One region of the Aeribacillus sp. JST-2 genome, then DNA from elsewhere that is predicted to be linked to it. Evidence: riboswitches for the same ligand, from Rfam matches in the RefSeq annotation. Region 1 holds a riboswitch; each other region holds the start of a gene.
What was found. A riboswitch is a leader RNA that binds a small molecule or an ion and turns the genes downstream of it on or off. The one in region 1 is predicted to bind thiamine pyrophosphate.
Positions count from the first base shown of each region.

Region 2: linked by a shared signal. The riboswitch ahead of AC0KTX_RS10920 (acetylornithine deacetylase) and the one ahead of thiT (energy-coupled thiamine transporter ThiT) in region 1 are both predicted to bind thiamine pyrophosphate.
Region 3: linked by a shared signal. The riboswitch ahead of thiC (phosphomethylpyrimidine synthase ThiC) and the one ahead of thiT (energy-coupled thiamine transporter ThiT) in region 1 are both predicted to bind thiamine pyrophosphate.
Region 4: linked by a shared signal. The riboswitch ahead of tenI (thiazole tautomerase TenI) and the one ahead of thiT (energy-coupled thiamine transporter ThiT) in region 1 are both predicted to bind thiamine pyrophosphate.

Region 1 covers NZ_JBVVUU010000012.1:67,556-71,100, forward strand. Annotated here, with positions in the region: gene menC (o-succinylbenzoate synthase) at 1-930, shown strand, start outside; gene thiT (energy-coupled thiamine transporter ThiT) at 1,201-1,764, opposite strand; TPP riboswitch at 1,824-1,926, opposite strand; gene AC0KTX_RS08675 (DUF418 domain-containing protein) at 2,096-3,307, shown strand; gene AC0KTX_RS08680 (AbrB family transcriptional regulator) at 3,392-3,545, shown strand, end outside.
Region 2 covers NZ_JBVVUU010000019.1:36,468-40,012, forward strand. Annotated here, with positions in the region: gene AC0KTX_RS10910 (YhgE/Pip family protein) at 1-342, shown strand, start outside; gene AC0KTX_RS10915 (hypothetical protein) at 939-1,598, shown strand; TPP riboswitch at 1,665-1,765, shown strand; gene AC0KTX_RS10920 (acetylornithine deacetylase) at 1,890-3,155, shown strand; gene tenA (thiaminase II) at 3,188-3,545, shown strand, end outside.
Region 3 covers NZ_JBVVUU010000003.1:147,419-150,963, reverse strand. Annotated here, with positions in the region: gene thiC (phosphomethylpyrimidine synthase ThiC) at 1-1,668, opposite strand, end outside; TPP riboswitch at 1,798-1,913, opposite strand; gene AC0KTX_RS03020 (NfeD family protein) at 2,171-2,875, shown strand; gene floA (flotillin-like protein FloA) at 2,894-3,545, shown strand, end outside.
Region 4 covers NZ_JBVVUU010000005.1:83,387-86,931, forward strand. Annotated here, with positions in the region: gene AC0KTX_RS04475 (thiazole synthase) at 1-30, opposite strand, end outside; gene thiS (sulfur carrier protein ThiS) at 37-240, opposite strand; gene thiO (glycine oxidase ThiO) at 247-1,362, opposite strand; gene tenI (thiazole tautomerase TenI) at 1,349-1,978, opposite strand; TPP riboswitch at 2,035-2,144, opposite strand; gene AC0KTX_RS04495 (monovalent cation:proton antiporter family protein) at 2,203-3,545, opposite strand, start outside.

The sequences.
Region 1 (3,545 bases):
GTGAAAACAAGCAAACATGTAATTGAGGATTTTCTCATTCCGGTTTTGTCAAAGGAACCATTAGGCCATCCTGATGAATTGTCCCGCCGCTTCCGCTTTATTAGAAGAAATTATATGGCAAAAGCGGCTGTGGAAGGAGCGATTTGGGATCTATATGCAAAACAAAAAGGGCTGCCGCTTGCAAATATTCTTGGCGGAATAAAAAAGGAGATTGAAGTCGGTATTAGCATTGGCATTCAAAAGACTATAACAGATTTATTAATTCTTATTGAACGGTGCTTGGATCAAGGATATAAAAGGGTGAAAATAAAAATTAAACCGGGATGGGATATTGAAGTGATAAAAGAAATCCGCCGCCATTTTCCCGATCTGCCTTTAATGGCAGATGCCAACAGCGCTTACACATTAAAAGATATCAATCATTTAAAAAAATTGGATGAGTATTACTTAATGATGATTGAACAGCCGCTTGACCATGATGATATTATTGATCATAGCCGACTGCAAAAAGAATTGACAACACCGATTTGCCTTGATGAAAGCATTTGCTCTTTGCAAGATGCGCAAAAAGCTGTTGAACTTGGAAGCTGTCGAGTCATCAATTTGAAAATTGCGCGTGTCGGCGGACTGACAGAGGCCAAAAAGATTCATGACTATTGTAAGAGGGCAAATGTTCCTCTATGGTGCGGCGGTATGCTTGATTCAGGTGTCGGACGTGCGCATAATATCGCATTGGCAACGCTTGACCAATTTGTAATTCCGGGGGATATATCAGCTTCCTCAAGGTATTGGGAGGAAGATATTATTGAACCGGAAGTGACGGTTTCCGATGGCACCGTCTCCGTACCAGAAGCGCCAGGAATTGGTTTTAAAGTGGATAGAAAAAAATTAAAAAAATATTTAGTGCAATTCAAGGAGTATTCTTTATGAAGGAAAAAAGTAGGGGCTGTCCGATAAGTCCCTAAAAAGAAGAAAGTGGAGAAAAACAACGCGTTTCTCTCCACTTGCTTTTATATTTTTTCGATTTTTATTTGAAAGTAGCTGGCGAATGCTGGCTACTTTCAGAGGGGTTGTCCGAAAAATGGTTTTTTTAGCCCAATCATGAAAAAAGTAAGACCAAAGAATGCTGTTAAATCAACATTCTTTGGTCTTTTATTTGGAAATATGTGACACTAAAATGGGCTTTTCAGACAGTCCCTTTTATCGATTTAACACTAATTTTGGCGCTGCGAGAATTAAAACGCCTGCAACGATCGCACATAAAATAAACGCGCCAAGCATTGTGACACCATTTACGATGAATGAGTATAAAAAGGCAGACATCCCTTCAGGCGCGTATTGTCCAAAAAAGAAGACTCCGCTGATAAAATGCCAAAAATATCGGGCGAAGCTGCCGACAAATACTCCAATCAATATAAAACCAAGAGCGGATTGTTTCTTTCCTTCTTTCAGCCGGTTTTGAATAGCTGTGCTGAAAAAACCGGAAAATCCTATAAACGTAAAAGCAAGAAAATAATCGATGAGTCCTTGGACAGGCGTATAAATTTCTCCGTCTCCTAAGACAATTTGCAAAATTCCCCATAAAAAGCCGGAAATAAATCCTGCTTTTGCTCCAGAACGGAAAGACAAAATAAATAAAGGCACCATTGCAATGGAAATGGATATGGCTGATGATAACTGGATCGACGGAAGAAAATCAAGAATGACGGCAAGTGCTGCAAAAATGGCCGCTTCCACTAATGTTAATAATCGTTTTCTTTCCAATTATATAACCCCCCTAAGTATGATCCATCAACCAATACCGAGGGGGAAGATCAAAAGCGAATCTTACCATTCCGCATTCCCTTCGCTGGCATTAACCAACAGGTTCAAAGGGTCAGAACGAAAAGACGTTCACTCTCAGCAAATGCTCCCCCTGCGGATTTGTTGATAGAAAGAAGTATTTTTTATATATCTATCATACTTGATAATAAAACCATTGTCATTGAAATGGTATAAACAGATTGTTTTGTGATCAGTGGAATGGAAGAAGAAAGCGGCAATCGTTTTATTTATGTTAAAATAAGTAAAAAGAAAAAAAGAAAGGGGTAATTTTTTGTCTTCCAACCACACGGAAGATCGGCTGGAAATTGTCGATGCAATACGCGGTTTTGCTCTTTTTGGCATTCTCCTTGTCAATATGGCGCATTTCAGTTATCCGGATGTATATTTAAACGAAATTGGCGAAAGCAATTTTTTTACAAAGAAGTGGAACGGCGCTGACTTTATGACAAGGTTTTTATTAGATCTATTTGTGCAAACGAAGTTTATTACGATGTTTTCCCTTTTATTCGGATTTGGCGCCGTTGTCATGAGAGAACGGGCATTACGGAAAGGAAAAATGTTTGTTCCGGTCTATATTCGGAGGCTGTTTGTGCTTTTTTTATTTGGTTTGATCCATTCATTTTTCATTTGGGACGGCGATATTTTAACGGATTATGCGCTATTGGGGTTGATCTTGCTATTGTTTCAAAAATCAAGTGGCAAAACTTTGCTGATTTGGGCGGCTTTTTTTTATCTTTTATATACCCTTCACCTTGGCATCCTTGCTGCCGCAGAACAATATGATGTGATGAATGGCGGCATAGATCAGGAATACATCGAACGAATGGAAAAGGAAGCTGAACAATCACTCCAAACATATCAAAAAGGCGGTTTTGCTGATATTTTCCAGAGGAGAATTCATGATCGCTTGTTCTACTTATCAATGTCAGGTTTATGGCCGTTTCATCCGCACATTTACTTGTTGAACATGCTGCCATATTTAAGCATGTTTTTAGTCGGGATGGCTTTTGCAAAACAAAGGCTTTTCCATGACCCGAATAAACATATGCGTTTGTTAAAACTTGTTTGGATTGTTGGGCTATTGGCTGGTCTTCCGATCAGTGCCTTTTCTGTTGCGGCCGATCACGTTTACTTGATTGTCGGTGCGCCATTTCTGATGCTTTTTTATGTGATTTCGTTCATTTTTTTATCTTTTCGGCCATTTTTTAAAAAAATCATTTGTTTTTTGGCGCCAGCTGGACGTATGTCGCTAACGAATTACATCTTGCAATCAATGATTTGCACATTCATTTTTTATAATATAGGGCTAGGTTTATATGGCAAAGTTGGGCCGTTTGCAGGCTTGCTGTTGTCTATTGCCGTTTTTGCTGTCCAAATTATTTTTAGCATTGTCTGGTTTCAACATTTTCGCCAAGGTCCGCTGGAGTGGATATGGAAAACGGCTGCTTATTTAAGCGCTCAACCCTTTCGCTTGCGAAAATAAATATTTGCATCTATTTTTTAACCTTCAATAAAGCATTTTTTGTTTCCGTCATGTTTGAAGGAATCGGGTCTCGGGGTGATGAATATGAAAAAATTTTTATTGACAGTGGTGCTGGCCCTTTTTGGCGGATTTCTATTTGACTGGATAGGGATTTTTTTGCCTTGGATGCTTGGTCCGATGTTTGCGGTCATGGTTGGCAAAAAATTTTTCCGTGATTTAACTTGGCCTTACATTTTAA
Region 2 (3,545 bases), on a different contig from region 1:
GCCATCATTCAATTTTTAACAACCTCCATGGCCGATCCGGGAAGATTTATTGCGGTCATTTTGCTGATTTTGCAACTAGTTTCCAGCGGTGGGACGTATCCGATTGAACTTGTTCCCGATTTCTTTCAACAGATCGGAAAATGGCTGCCGATGACGCATTCGGTTTCCGGATTTAAGGCCGTGATTTCAACGGGTGATATGCCTTATTTACGAAACGAAGCGCTAATCTTAGCAATCTTTTTCACTTTGTTTTTGCTCCTTTTAGTTGTTCTTTTTATAGCTTTGTTCCATAAACAATTTGCACAACATAACGATTCCACAGCTTCCGGGGCTGTCCGATAAGTTCCTAAAACGAAGCCAGAGAGAAAAACAACTCGTTTTTCTCCACTGGCTTTTGTATTTTTTCGATTTTTTCTGAAAATATAGGAGCTCCAAAAAGTCAGTATCTTTTTGGACAGCCACAATTAAAAAAGGATTAGAGTAGTTTCCTTTATCCTTTTTGATTTTTTCTGTAAATTGCAGCAGATATTGCAGTTAAAAGAACAATTATAAATCCAATGACTAATACTGAATTTTTTATAGTGTCGTCTTTAATCGTGAAGCAGCTAACAGAGATTACATTTAAAACCCAAGAATGCTGTTATATCAACATTCTCTTTTTTTATTTGCGAACAATAAACATCTAAAATGGACTTTTTTTTGATCGTTCCGGGGAAGAGGCCAAAAAATCACTGTTTTCGATGCCCTAAGAAATGTTTCCCGGAAAAATGAAGCGCTGTTTCTTTCAGCGAAGACTTTTCATTTTTGATTTTCGCAAAAATGGCTTACAGATTTTCAATTTTTGCTAATATAAAAACATGTTTTTCTTCTCGAATTTTTGATCCATATTCGCTATAATTAAATTTGCTTTATTTTGAAAGAGAAGGAGATTGGGAAGGTTGACAAAGCAGCCGACAAATCTTGTGATAACCTTATTGAAAGTGCTCATTGCAGTGGTTGTTGTATTGGTTCTTTTTTATTTCATCGCCTTTAATGATGTCCTAGTCCGTTTTTTAACCTTGCTAATGAACGGATGTTTAGTCGTTCTCGTATTTCTTTTGTATCGAAAAATGGATCGGATTGGACCGGTCAATAAAGAGGGGAAAAAGGAGTTTGTTCAAAGCGATTGGATCAACGAGACGGAAATGATGAAAAAAGAACAGCAGTTAAATAAATTGGAGCTAGATAAAACACAATTATTGGAGGAGCTTTTGACGAGAGCGAATATCGGTGAAGAAGAAAAACAAATGTACCGACTTCGAATTCGCGAAAAGGAGAATGAAGCTTCCAAGTTGAAACAAGAGCTTGTGCTTATGAAAGACAGAGTTGCTCACTTGTTGTTGAAAAGAGATCCGGAGATGGAACGAATTGTTCAGATCCTCGGGGCAGAATTTATTTTAAACAGTTCGTTTGACGAACTCAACCAGAAGTTTCAACAGGTGCACATACAACTGTCTGATGAGGCGATCCGCCATTTGCAAAGAGAGAATTATATTGATGAACATCTCCAGTTTACGAGGATCGGCTATCGAGAACTGCTCAAGACGGCTAAAAGATGACGCAACCAGCTTGTCATTTTGCAAACGATATGATTTAATGTAATAAAATCAAAATTTCATAGAATTATCAACCACTAGGGGAGCCGAAAGGCTGAGAAAGGCGTGTGCCTTGACCCTTTGAACCTGATCTAGATCATACTAGCGTAGGGAAGTGGTGCAGTAATATCGAAACCTGTCTATGGGTTTTGTATATACTTGCCCGTTCCCTTATATTGGGAACGGGCTTTTTGCATTACAAGGCTGGTTGGCAAACCATTTTTCAAAACAAAATGTTAAGAAAGGGGAGACAACGTGTTACAAACGTTATTTCAGCAAATTGATGAAAGGGAAGAAGAACTTCTGAATCTTCTAAAAACACTCGTATCGTTTGAAACGCCGAGCCCTCCGGCAAGAAATGCAAAAGAGGCTCAAAAGTATGTCGCCTCATATTTGGAAGACATCGGCTTTTCCATTGATCAATGGGATTTATATGAACAAGATCCAGTCGTAGTAGGAACGAAAAAAGGAAAAGATCCAGAAAATTACCACAGTTTAATTATTAACGGGCATATTGATGTCGCTTCAATCGAAGAGGGAGAAGAATGGTTAACGCCTCCTTTTGAGGCAACGGTTAAAGGGGATTACATATACGGACGCGGTGTAGCGGATATGAAAGGGGGAATGGCTGCCAGTCTGTTTGCATTAAAGCTGCTGCAAGAAAACGGTATTGAGCCGGGAGGGGATATCATTTTTCAGTCCGTTGTCGGAGAAGAAGTAGGCGAAGCAGGAACAAAATCGTGCTGCGACCGGGGATATCGAGCTGATTTTGCCATCGTTGTCGATTCAAGCAACTGTGAAATACAAGGGCAAGGCGGGGTGATCACGGGCTGGATTACGATTGAAAGCCCCGAGACATTTCACGATGGCACGAGAAGACAAATGATTCATGCCGGCGGGAAGCTTTTTGGGGCAAGCGCGATTGAAAAAATGATGAAAATTATTGAAGGACTGCGAGAGCTTGAACAGCATTGGGCAGTGATGAAAACGAGCAAAGGCTTTCCGCCTGGTTCTGCCACAATTAATCCTGCAGTGATTGAAGGTGGAAGGCACGCCGCTTTTGTGGCCGATAAATGTTCCCTTTGGATTACCGTTCATTATTACCCGGAAGAGCATTATGTAGAGGTGATCCGGGAAATTGAAGAACATATCCATCATGTTGCAATGGCTGATCCATGGCTTCGGAAATATCCTCCGAAATTTAAATGGGGCGGCACATCGATGATTGAAGATCGAGGAGAAATTTTCCCAGCTTTTTCATATGACGAACATTCACTCGGAGTGAAAACATTACAAAAAGCACATAAACTGGCATTTAATGAGGAAGCAAAGCTGACGATGTCCCCTACTGTGACAGACGGCGGCTGGCTGAGTGAAGCGGGAATTCCCGTCGTTTTATATGGACCGGGCACGCTTGAAGATGCACACTCGGTGAATGAAAAGCTGTCCATCCCCCAATTAAAAACATTTACAAAATCGCTGATCGCGTTTTTATTTGATTGGTATCAGAAAAAACGATGACAATTACAAAAGCTGCGAAAGGGGTAATTCAAATGTTTACAGACCGATTGTATAAAACTGCAAAACCGATTTGGGAAGCGAGTTACCATCATCCGTTTGTTCAAGGAATCGGCAATGGGACGCTGGATATCGACAAATTTCGCTTTTTTATGGAGCAGGATTATCTTTATTTAATCGAATACTGCCGCCTGTTTGCCCTTGGAAGCTTAAAGGCTCACAATCTTCAAACAATGACAGTTTTTGCTGATCTTCTACATTCGACGTTAAAAGTGGAAATGGATTTGCATCGTCAATACGCTGAAAGAATAGGAATAGAGAAGGAAAAATTAGAACAAGTTCAGCCTGCTGCTACAACCGTTGCATATACGAGCTATATGTTAAATGTGTCGC
Region 3 (3,545 bases), on a different contig from region 1:
ATCACTTTGACCGGCCATTTTTCTCAAATTGTGGGAAATTTTCATGGAGCAAAATTTTGGACCGCACATCGAACAAAAATGGGCGATTTTCGCTCCGTCAGCCGGCAAAGTTTCGTCATGGTAATCGCGTGCCCGTTCCGGATCGAGTGAAAGGTTAAATTGGTCGTTCCAGCGAAATTCAAAACGCGCCTTTGACAAAGCATCATCCCTTATTTGGGCGCCTGGATGCCCTTTTGCCAAATCTGCGGCATGGGCTGCAATTTTATAGGCAACAACACCTTGGCGCACATCTTCTTTATTTGGGAGACCTAAATGCTCTTTCGGAGTTACATAACATAGCATGGCCGTTCCGTACCAGCCGATCATTGCTGCTCCAATGGCCGAAGTAATATGATCATAGCCTGGGGCAATATCGGTTGTCAACGGACCGAGGGTATAAAAAGGAGCCCCTTTGCAAATTTCATTTTCCAAATCAACATTTTCCTTAATTTTATGCATTGGAATGTGTCCAGGACCTTCAATCATAACTTGGACATCATGTTTCCAGGCGATTTCCGTCAATTCACCGAGCGTTTTCAATTCGGCAAATTGCGCTTCATCATTGGCATCCCGAATAGATCCAGGACGCAAACCGTCACCTAATGAAACGGCAATATCATATGTTTTTAAAATTTCGCAAATTTCTTCAAAATGGGTGTATAAAAAGTTTTCTTGATGATGCGCGAGACACCACTGCGCCATGATCGAACCGCCGCGGGAAACGATTCCGGTCGTCCGATTGACTGTCAAAGGTATATAATGAAGCAGCACGCCGGCATGGATGGTAAAATAATCGACGCCTTGTTCTGCTTGTTCGATTAATGTGTCGCGGTAGATTTCCCATGTTAACTCTTCAGCAACGCCATTAACTTTTTCGAGCGCTTGGTAAATCGGAACGGTTCCAACCGGTACGGGCGAGTAGCGGATGATAAATTCTCTTGTTGCATGAATATTTTTCCCTGTTGAGAGATCCATGATCGTATCAGCACCCCAGCGAATGGCCCAAAGCATCTTCTCAACTTCTTCTTCGATTGACGATGTTACAGCTGAATTGCCGATGTTGGCATTAATTTTTACATGAAAATTCCGGCCGATGATCATCGGTTCACTTTCCGGGTGATTAATATTGGACGGGATGATGGCCCTGCCGGCGGCAACTTCTTGACGAACAAATTCAGGATCCATGTTTTCACGAATGGCCACAAACTCCATCTCAGGGGTGATGATCCCTTTTTTTGCATAGTGCATTTGTGTAACGACAGCACCTTTTTTGGCTTTGAAAGGCTTTCGATGAAAAGGTGTGGTAATATTTTGATCTTCCTCCTTGCGGAATCCATTATCTTCCGGCTTTACCTGGCGCCCATCATATTCCACAACATCATGACGGTCTAAAATCCACTGTTTGCGCACAGCCGGCAACCCTTTATGAATATCTGCTTGAAAATCAGGATCTGTGTAGGGGCCGCTCGTGTCGTAAACTTTTATAGGTTCATTTTCAAATGTTCCCGCTTCCGTTTTCGTGGGAGTTAATTGAATTTCCCGCATCGGAACGCGAATGTCGGGTCTTGATCCAGTCACATAAATTTTTTTGCTTGCTGGGAACTGCATGTCATCGAAATAATGTTTCATTTTTTCTCCTCCTCCATTTTTTATCTGAAGATGTGCATAGAGAATAGGAGGGGAGATGTTAAAAATAAAAACGGGTTCGCTTTAGCGCAAACCCGATCGATTCAATATAGACAAAGAAGGCAATACAAAAACTCCCGCTACCTACTTCCCTACGCTGGCATCATCCAGATCAGGTTCAAAGGGTTGAAGAACTTTAGACGCGTTCTTCTCTCAGTCCAGCTAATTGGACACCCCTAGTAGATGGTTATAGTGTTTTTTTAAATAATAACATAATGTCAAAATAATGAAAATAGTTTTTTTGTTTCATGGCATTTTTACAGTATCGTTGATTTCTGAAACTTTCTGCACATTTGCTCGTAATAATATTCATCACAACAAGGGAGGGAGAGGCCTGAAGCCAAATAAATTTTTTGCTTTTTGCATTCTGTTTTTCATTCTGTCCTTTGTTTTCCCGTCTTTTTATGAGGTCAAATCCTTCGAAAGGCCTGTTTTTGCCGAAGCGATGGCGGATCGCGACATCGATTTGATGGATGCAAATAACTTGCAGGCAGATGATACGCTTTCTGAAAAAATGGCAAAGTTTCTAACAAACCAATATGTCATTCCGGTTTTATTATCATTTGGGTGTTTAGGGCTCATTTTAGAATTATACCGTCCTGGATTCGGTGCACCCGGCTTCATTGGACTGACCTCGCTGTTTTTGTTTTTTTACGGTCATCATATTGCCGGTCTGGCAGGCTGGGAAACTGTTATGTTGTTTGCGGCTGGAAGTATGCTCCTTCTCCTGGAATTTTTTTTACCCGGAGGGATTACTGGAACGATCGGGTTGATTTTAGTGGTTTTAAGTTTGCTGTTTGCAGCTGAAAACATTGGGCATATGGCCGTTTCCTTGTTGATTGCGGGATCTGTTTCCTTTTTAGCGATATTTATTATGTCAAAGGTGATAGGAAAACGTATGAAGTGGTTTAAAAAAATCATTTTACAAGATTCGACTAGTACGGAAAAAGGCTATGTATCCAATCAAACCCGTACTGATTTAATCGGCAAACAAGGTGTAGCGCTAACTGTATTGCGGCCTTCAGGAACCGTCATGATCGACAATGAACGGCTCGATGTTGTTACTGAAGGCACCTATATTGATCAAGGCAAAAAAGTTTTAGTGGTGAAGGCAGAAGGACCCCGGATTGTTGTCAGGGAAATCAACTAAAAAATAGGAGGTATAGAAATGGATCCTTCCGTTTATCTCATGATGGGTCTTATCGTGATTGCGCTTATTTTCTTGGCGATTTTATTCTCCTTTGTCCCTGTTATGCTTTGGATCTCCGCTCTGGCAGCGGGGGTGAGAATCAGCATTTTTACACTGATTGGCATGAGGCTGCGCAGAGTGATTCCAAGCAGAGTGATCAATCCGCTGATTAAAGCTCATAAAGCCGGTTTAAATGTTACAACAAATCAATTGGAAAGCCACTATTTGGCAGGCGGAAATGTAGATAGGGTTGTCAACGCATTAATCGCTGCCGAAAGGGCAAACATTGAGCTGAGTTTTGAACGCTGCGCCGCCATTGATTTGGCAGGAAGAGACGTGTTGGAAGCGGTTCAAATGAGCGTGAATCCGAAAGTGATTGAGACTCCATTTATTGCCGGTGTTGCCATGGATGGAATAGAAGTAAAAGCAAAGGCGCGCATTACGGTAAGAGCGAACATCGACAGATTGGTCGGCGGTGCAGGAGAAGAAACAATCATTGCCCGTGTTGGTGAAGGGATTGTCAGCACAATCGGTTCATCCGATGACCATAAAAAGGTGCTTGAAAATCCCGATATGATATCCCAAACAGTATTAAATAAGGGCTTGGATTCTGGAACAGCTTTTGAAATTT
Region 4 (3,545 bases), on a different contig from region 1:
TTGAAATGTTTTATTTCCTATTTTCAACATATTATATCATCCTCCCCCAACAAAATGGACTATTTCCACTTGATCCCCATCATGGATGCTTTGGGTGCTGTATTGTTCTTTCGAAACAATTTCCCCATTTAATTCCACAACTAAGATGCGGTCTTGCAATTGAAAAGAGGCCAGCAAATCTTGAACATTTTGAATATCGTTTTGCACTTCCATCTGCTGGCCGTTTATGCGGAGCTTCACAGACCATCACCTCCCCTTTGCGCCTGAACAAAGTCTATTTAATGAAAAAGCGTTGAGAAAACGTTGATACTTCTTCGTGTTCAAAATTATATCTTTCATGATTAAACTAGTGATCGGTGCGAGCAAAATGCCGTTCCGATAATGACCGGTGGCAAAATAGATTCCGTTATATTCGGGGTGCTCACCAAAATACGGCCAGCTGTCTTCTGTTTGCGGCCGCAGCGATGACCACGCATCAACGATCGGCTCATCCCCTATGGACGGAATAAGCTTTTGCACTTTCGTCATCAATCCAGAAATTCCTTTCACAGTTGGATTTGCATCCCAATCATTTTCATATGATGTCGCTCCGATAATGACCTTTCCGTCCTTTTTCGGAACAATGTAGCAGTGATCGTAAAACAAGGTTTTCTTGATGATAATCTTTTTCGGTTTGACGGCAAAACATTCCCCTTTCACCGGCTTCATTGGATTGTTTAATCCCAATTGTTCAAAAAAAATACCGCTCCATACCCCGCTTGCCACGATAACTTTATTGGATAAAAATGATCCAGAAGGAGTGGAAATCTTGTATCCGCCGGCTTCTTTTTTTATTTCAATGACAGGACATTGTTCAAAAACTTTCGCACCAAATTTTTGAGCGCCTTTCAGAAAGGCATGGCAAACAGACGATCCTTTCACTTGACCGTCGCCCTTCAGCCAAAGAGCGCCTTTGATTGATTTTGATAAACTTGGTTCATTCTCGAAAGCATATTCTCGGGGATGAAATTCAAACTCCACATTTGTCTCAGCCAGTTTTTGTAATTCAACCGCTTCTTCCTCCGTGAAAGCCAAGCGGTACATGCCTTCATTGATAAGTTCAATGTCAATGCCGGTTTGCTCCATTAATTCTGCTGAAAGAGTTTCATATAAATTTCGGCTTTCTAAACACAATTCATAAAAAATATCTCTTTCTTCATTTTCTGAATGTGCGCCAAGCATTCCGGCTGCAGCAGACGTTGCTTTTCCGCCGATGGTTCCCCCTTCAAAAACGGCGACTTTTAACCCTTCCTTCGCCAGTTGGTAAGCTATTCCTTGCCCGATGATTCCTCCGCCGACAATACCGACATCAAAAGCCTTCACTTGCTTTCTCTCCTCTCCTCAGCAGCTTGGCGGCATTTTCAGGATCGCTGCTAGAAAAAATGTATGACATGACAGCCGCTCCAGCCGCTCTTTGTTCTAACACTTGCTTAATATTCCCCGGCTCAATTCCTCCGATTGCAATGACCGGTATTTTGACGCATTCGGTAATTTTCCTTAGCACATCAACTCCCTTCGGAGCCTTTCCCTTTTTGCAGTTCGTTTGGAAGATGTGCCCGAACATGATATAATCGGCTCCATCTTTCTCAGCTGTTACCGCCTCTTCCAATGAATGAACACTCACTCCTGTTCTGATGTCCGGAAAAGCACCTTTGACTTTTTGAACGGGGATCCCGCGCCCCGGAAGATGCACATTGCGGATGCCCGTCACTAGGGCTACATCGAGCCTGTCATTGATCACAAGCTTTTGATTGGGAAATCCGCTTTTTATCAGGAGCTCGATCAGGCGGATGATCTCACCCGCTTTTTTTTCTTTTTCACGAATATGTACATAATCAACAGAAGCGGAAATAGATAAAATTATATCGGCAAGTTGTTCAACCGATTTTGAACCATCAGTCACTGCATGGAGCTCCAATGCATTCATTCCTTTCCACATAAAAAACCACTTTCCTTATTGGAAAGTGGCGGCGGGATTGTTTTGACACTTGTTCATTTTTCCCTCTTCCACTTCCCTACGCTGGCATCACCCAGATCAGGTTCAAAGGGTCTTAAAGTCTGCACTTTAATCTCAGCCTTTCAACAAGGCTCCCCTAGTGGATCATTGGTAATGATTTTATTTTCATAGTTTCATGTTATCATAAGATGTTTTCTTTTAAAAGATTATTCACCAAATTGTAATTCCTGCTTCAACTCGTTCACATATTCGCGCGATCCGGTTACAATCAGCCGATCCCCGGTTTTCAGCTCCGTATCGCCATGAGGGACGATGGAATCTTTGCCGCGGAAAATACGGACGAAAATACAATCGCCTATGAACGGGAAATGACGGATTTTTGTTCCATCATACTTATAGTTGTTCATGTTGATTTGATAAAGGATGGAATCATTGTCCGTCAATATTTTCATTATACTTGGCGTTTCGATTAAGGCTCTAAGGAGCGTTTTTGTCGACAGCATGACAGAGAATACATCAATGTCTTTTTCCTTCAACGCTTCATCCAATTCAGGAGAAGAAACACTGGCGATGACCCGTTTGACGCCGTATTCTTTGGCAAATGCTGCTATTTCTGCATTTCTTTTTTCTTTGCCAGTCGCTACGACAAGAATATCTGCATCAAATACCTTGCGGGCCTCTAAAGTTTCTAAGCGGTAGTCTTCCAATTCTTCAATTTTAAAAAGCGATTGAGCTATCACCTTATCAATTTTATCTTGCTGTGTATGATAGACCGTTGTTTCATATAAATGTTTATCTAATTCCCTTGTGACAGGCAGTGTCATTTGATTGGCGCCGATAAACGCCACTTTCAGCTTTGGCTGCTCAGCAAGCTTCTTAGGGAAAAGTTTTTGAAAACCGATCGGATAAACGATGCTTGTCAAAACCGCTACTAAAATTAATGCATCGGCCATTCCATCATTGATGATGCCGATTTTCACCCCGATTTCGGCAGCGGCAATCACGAGCGATAAAGTGGACGTTAACAAAAAGGCCGAAGCGACCGTTGTTTTCGTGTCATACCAATTTCTCAAAATAAACACCGGCAGGATTTTTGAAATAAATAATGCTAAAAAAAGCAAAGGGATTAAAATCAATAATTGCGGGTCTTTGATCAGTTCCCATAGGTTTAAATCGACACCGATCATAACAAAAAAGATCGGAATCAAAAAACCGTAGCCAAAGGAATCAAGTTTTTGCACCATATCTGGATTTGGCGAGAGAAGGGAAACAAGCACTCCGGCGAGAAAAGCTCCTAAAATATTCTCGGCTCCGAGTGTTTCGGAAAGACCGACAAGAACAAGGATGAGCGTAAAAACGGCTCTTGTTCCTATTTGAATGGTTCCTTTCGACATGGTTTCAATAAAGGAGCGGCTTTTGAATCGTTTGCCGATAAAAAATAAAACGACCCCTGCCGCAAACAAAAGAAGCAATAGCCAAGTCCTGTTTTCACCGCCGCTGTTTAAGGAAACAAACACCGCCAGCAAAATCATCGTGGCTAAGTCAGCAA